2 linked regions of the Methanolobus sediminis genome follow. The protein of the gene in region 2 binds, or shares a complex with, the protein of the main gene of each other region. Links are inferred from orthologs where the notes say so. Each region holds a gene or a part of one and is shown on either strand. Other genes may lie near its edges.

The links. Proteins that work in one complex are often made in the same cells at the same time.
Region 1: the proteins of pcn (region 2) and rnhB are in contact, whole or in part, in a crystal structure (PDB 3P83), measured with the Archaeoglobus fulgidus proteins. The link is inferred for Methanolobus sediminis from one-to-one orthologs. Residues at the interface, in WP_010877842.1 of Archaeoglobus fulgidus: Val39, Ala42, Asn43, Val44, Ala45, Met46, Leu125, Asp168, Ser194, Asn218, Tyr219, Pro220, Ile237, Leu238, Ala239, Pro240, Arg241, Ile242, Glu243, Ser244; in WP_010878125.1 of Archaeoglobus fulgidus: Ala74, Ile178, Ala179, Ile183, Arg190, Ser195, Asn196, Leu197, Arg198, Gln199, Lys200, Thr201, Leu202, Asp203, Phe205.

What each region holds. Positions count from the first base shown.
Region 1 is NZ_CP133592.1:156,747-159,508, forward strand. What follows is about bases 20-2,762. They hold rnhB (ribonuclease HII), read left to right. Parts: upstream 20-926; coding sequence 927-1,598; downstream 1,599-2,762. Other genes in these bases: RE474_RS00740 (type II secretion system F family protein), read left to right, coding at 20-824; purQ (phosphoribosylformylglycinamidine synthase subunit PurQ), read right to left, coding at 1,931-2,626; purS (phosphoribosylformylglycinamidine synthase subunit PurS), read right to left, coding at 2,623-2,762. Outside these bases: more of RE474_RS00740, read left to right, coding at 1-19. UniProt on the Methanocaldococcus jannaschii protein: Endonuclease that specifically degrades the RNA of RNA-DNA hybrids.
Region 2 is NZ_CP133592.1:1,873,941-1,876,796, forward strand. The notes cover bases 7-2,843. They hold pcn (proliferating cell nuclear antigen (pcna)), read left to right. Parts: upstream 7-974; coding sequence 975-1,712; downstream 1,713-2,843. Other genes in these bases: RE474_RS09260 (NUDIX domain-containing protein), read left to right, coding at 162-578; RE474_RS09265 (transcription factor S), read left to right, coding at 556-870; priL (DNA primase regulatory subunit PriL), read left to right, coding at 1,716-2,780. Outside these bases: RE474_RS13840 (PEF-CTERM sorting domain-containing protein), read right to left, coding at 2,844-2,856.

The sequences.
Region 1 (2,762 bases), 1.7 Mb from region 2 along the record:
CAATCCCACTGGCTCTGCTTGTAATCCTTGTGCCCATACTAATGGACATGAACAGAATACGTGATCCAGCCTACTTCATTGATTTTATTGACGATAAGATAGTATTTGCAATCTTTATAATCATTGTACCACTCTCTATATTCCATGAGATAAAGGCCAGAAGAAAAAGAAAGCTGGAGAATAGCTTCCCGGATTTCATGAAAAAGCTTGCCAGCACCAACGAAACTGGTATGACGCTCAGGGATTCCATCAGACTTATGGCCAAATCCGATACAGATTCTATTAGCAAAGAGATTAAGAAAATCTGGCGTGATATCTTCTGGGGACTTGAGATCAACGATGCATTGATACGATTTGCAAATCGTCTGAGAACTCAGGTTGTCACAAGGTCACTTTCACTTATAACAAAAGCCAATGAATCCAGTGGAGATATCGGTGAAGTCCTTATGGTTGCTGCAAGGGATGCAGCATCCGAGCAGGGAATGAAAAGGGAACGTGGTATGAGCATGATGATCTACATTGTCATCATCTATATATCGTTCTTCGTCTTTGTCGGAGTTATATTTGTTATTTCCACAACCTTCCTTACCGAGATGGCAGCAGCCGGAGAACAGATGGCAGCTTCAGGCTCACAGACAGGAGGATTCCTCGGAAGCTTTGACCTTGAGGCATACACACGTCTGTTCAAGCACGCATCCATTATCCAGGGACTTAGCTCAGGACTCATGGCAGGTGCAATGGGAGAAGGGAATGTAATGTCCGGTCTGAAGCATTCTACCATTATGATAGCCATTGGATACATAATATTCACGCTTTTCGTGTGATAGGACAAACATTATAGATTAAGCCAGGAACTTAAACTTCTCCTGGCAAATACTTTTTTAGAATCAGGATCCTTTGTACTGATCAGCAGAGAGGATTTGTTCATGAAAATAGCCGGATTAGATGAAGCTGGAAAGGGACCGGTAATAGGACCAATGTGCATCGGCGGGGTTATGATTGACGATGTAAAGGAAAGTACATTGAAGAATCTTGGAGTTGCCGACTCAAAGAAACTCAGTCCTAAAAAGAGAGTGCATCTTGCAGGGCAGATAGAAAAGTATTCAGAAAATGTCTTTGTTTTAGAGATATCTGCTCAGCAGATAGATGAACTCAGAACCCTTATGAGTATGAATGACATTATGGTTCTTGCATTCTCAAAAGTGCTTGAACAGCTTCACCCTGAAACTGCATATGCTGATGCTGCTGATGTAAAAGAAGAAAGATTCGGTTTCAGGCTTCTGGAAGAATACAGGAAGAATAATCCTGAAAAAGCTGACAACATAACAATTGTTTCAAAGCACAAAGCAGATGCAAGTTATCCTATAGTATCTGCTGCATCAATCGTTGCCAAAGTTCGCAGGGACCAGCTTATAGAGGACTTAAAAGCTGAGAATGATGTGGATTTTGGAAGCGGATATCCTTCAGACCCAAAAACTAAGAAGTTCCTTGCTGACTGGTATGAGGAGCATGGAGAATTACCTGATTATGTGAGACATTCCTGGAAGACGGCGGAGAATGTTGTGAAGAATGCTGAAGCTGAAAATGATCAGGAATAAAGCAGCAAGAACAAAATAAGGCTCTGTAAAATCCCTGTTAATATGAATGACACAAAAATAGTCTTAAACCTAAAAATAAAGTAACCATACGCCGAAGGCGGCACATTCCGATACTTCTATACAGAAGATTGTGCCAAAGATTTTTGTATAGAGAGAGAATGACTTTTACAGACGTTTTGTGAAGAAAGTATTGCACAGACTATTTTGTTTTGTCTAATGGGAAAACGCCGGCTTCACCGGACCCTTCGGGATAACCCAAGTTATCCATGACCTACGATAAGAGCAGGAAATAAAAATCAAATAAAAGTTAATTGAAATAAAAAAGAGTGGAATCAATTTTTGGAGATGAACTCCATCATTGATTCGAATATTCTGATACCGTCTTTTGAGCCGAGTATTTCCTCGGAAGCTCTTTCAGGGTGTGGCATCATACCAAGTACGTTCTTCTTTGCACTTACAATGCCTGCAATGTTTTCCTGTGAGCCGTTAGGATTTGCCTCGTCTGTGACCTTACCTTCCTTGTCCACATATCTGAATGCAACCTGGCCGTTGTCCTCAAGTTTTGAAAGGGTTGCTTCGTCTGCATAGAAATTACCTTCCATGTGAGCGATAGGAATGCTGACAATCTCACCTTTTTTGAATTTCGATGTAAATGGTGTGTCAGTTGTCTCAACTCTTAGAAGTGTGGATTCACATTTGAATTTAGGATAGTTGTTGGTTGTGAGAGCTCCATCCAGCAAGCCGGATTCTGTGAGAATCTGGAAACCGTTGCATATACCTATGACAGGTTTACCGGCTTCTGCAAGTGCTTTGATGGAATTCATGACAGGAGTACGTGCTGCGATGGCACCGGCCCTGAGGTAATCTCCGTATGAGAATCCTCCCGGAACAACTATTCCGTCAAAACGGGAAAGGTCTTCTTCCTTGTACCATACGAGTTCAGCGTCAACTCCAAGAACATCCTTTAAGACATGCAACACGTCAAGGTCACAATTGCTGCCACCAAACTGTACAATACCTATACTCATTGCAGTTCCCTCAGAGATATTTCATAATTATGGATGATCGGGTTTGCGATGAGCTTCTGGCACATCTGCTCGACTGTCTCTCTGGCATCATGGATGTTCTCTGCCTGAAGACCAATTGTGTATTTCTTTGCTGTTT
Region 2 (2,856 bases):
TTAATAGGATATCTTTCTTTAACTCTGAAAGTAGTTCTTACAATACATAACTATGTTATTTCATGTACAACTAATTATGGTGTTGGTACGGTTCACTTAAAGCGCACCTTTAATATGTATGGCTTCCATAGTTTAATCCCAAAAGTTAAATTCTGTTCATCATGCCCCCCACAACCCCGAAATTAACAGTTGATGCAGTAATCGTATTGAACAGGCAAATTGTACTGATAGAACGAAAAAACGCTCCTTTTCAGGGAAAATTCGCACTTCCCGGAGGTTTTGTGGACATTGGTGAGACAACAGAAGAGGCTGTTGTGCGTGAGGTTCTTGAAGAAACAGGCCTTACAATAGAAATAGTTAAGTTACTTGGAGTATATTCTGAACCTTCGCGCGACCCCCGCGGACACACGGTGAGCGTAGTTTACCTGACTCTGGGGAAAGGTGAACCCAGAGCCGATTCAGATGCTAAGGCGGTACATTTGTTCGATGTTTCGGATATACCGCAAATGGCTTTTGACCATAACTTAATAATAGATAATGCGAGAAGTGATATTTATGGAATTTTGTCCCGAATGTAAAAGTATGATGTTCCCTGCAGGTGATTCATTTAAGTGCAGAAAATGTGGTTTTGTAAAGGGAAAACAGCAAGGCTCTGAGGCACTTGTATCAAAAGAATCCAGGGAAAAGAGGGATGTCACTGTGCTTGAAGGTAATGTAGATCAGGGTCTTCCTACAACCACTGTAAGATGTGAGGAATGTGGGCACAACGTTGCATATTGGTGGTTGCGCCAGCTTAGATCTGCTGATGAATCAGAGACACGTTTCTTCAAATGTACAAAGTGTGGCTGTACCTGGCGTGAATACGACTAAAGATATCTGATACATTTTTCTTCGTTTCGGATATTTAAAAGAAAACTTATATTACTTATTAGATATAATGACCTAAAAATTCAATTTATTGGTGGCGAATCCAGATGTTCAAGGCAACTATTGATGCAGATATTTTAAAGACTGCAATTGAAACTCTTTCGGTTCTTGTTGATGAAGCACGTTTCAGGATCTCTCCTGAAGGCCTGGTTGTAAGGGCTGTAGACCCTGCAAATGTGGCTATGGTAAGTTTTGAGCTTAGCTCAAGTGCTTTTGATGAGTTCAATGCTGATGATTCCGAGATTGGTATGGACCTCTCAAAGATCAGTGATATTTTCAGTGTTGCAGGCAGGGATGAGAAAGTTGTCATGGAATTAGATGAGATGTCACAGAAAATGTCACTTCATCTTGGTGGTCTTTCATATACTCTTGCCTTGCTTGATCCATCTACTATCAGGGCAGAACCAAGGATACCACAGCTAGAGTTGCCTGCTGAGGTTGTCCTTAATGGAAAGGATCTCCAGAGGGCTGTAAAAGCCGCCGAGAAGATAAGTGACCACATGTTGCTTGGTATTGATGAAGATGTCTTCTATATGGAAGCTGAAGGTGACACAGACCGCGTACGCCTTGACATGACGCGTGACAGTCTTATTGACCTGAAATCAGGTGAGGCACGTTCACTTTTCTCACTGGATTACCTGTCCGATATAGTCAAACCTGCTTCACGTTCTAATGAAGTTACCGTAGAGCTTGGAAAGGACTTCCCTGTGAAGATTGGGTTCACGATTGCAAACGGTGCAGGAAAGGTCGGTTATCTTCTGGCTCCGAGGATCGAGTCTGACTGATCTATGGATGAAAAAGACTTTGCACTATATCCTTACATTTCCGGGGCATCAGCACATGTAAAAAACCTCGGAATATCCCTTGATCGCCTGGTTACTTCCAGAGCCATGGAATCTGCACGAATCCGTGGAAAAGAACGTGTTATGCAGGCGATCGAAGGTGAGCTGTTCAAGCCTTCTCTTTCTGTATCAGATGAACAGAAGATATTGCTGGAACTGCTTTCCTACCCATTTTCAAGAATACTTGTTTCATGTATCGATGATCCTTTTCTGATTCGCAGGTACTGTCTTGCAGAGGCTGTTGCCTCATACAAACTCCTGAAGACAATGAACCTTGATTTCCTTGAGGAGTTTGCATCTGATTTTTCTGTGTATCCTGATACAAGTGATTCTGGATTTAAGCTGCATTTTACCTCATACATTAGAATGGCAAGTTCCCTAAAAGCAATTGAATGGAAACTTGTTAATCGCAAGCTTCATCATGGAAACGTGAACGTTTCAAAAGAAGAGTTCTCCCGTCTTTTACAGGAACTTATCAAGGAACGTGTTGAACACAATCTGCCCATGCCTGTGAATGAAGAACTTGTACAGTCATGTGAGCCTTATCTTGCAGATATCCGGGAGTTGCTTGAGGAACGAAAGAGCACTTTTGGTGATTCGGAATTTGAATCAGTTGAAACTGATCTTTTCCCTCCGTGTATTACACAAGCTATAGCTAATACTCAGGCAGGTGTGAACCTTGCTCATTCCATGAGATTTGCCATGACTGCATTCCTGCTAACTATAGGTATGACCGTTGATGACATTATGAATCTCTTTACTGCATCGCCTGATTTTGATATCGAAAAGGCCAGGTATCAGATCGAGCATATTGCTGGTTCTTCAGGTACTCACTACAAGCCACCATCTTGCTCAACAATGCAGACTTATGGTAATTGCTATGCTCCTGATGAAATGTGCAAGAAAATAAGCCATCCTCTCAATTATTACAGCCGCAAGGTCTGGTTCAGGAAAAGAGATACTCAAAAGGCTGCTGGGAATAATGCTCCTGAAAAGAGTCCGGATGAGTGAAAGTTAGTATTCGGTTTTTAAAAAAGAATAATAAGGACATAATTTGTCCCATTAATTATTTTTTTAACAGTCCTTT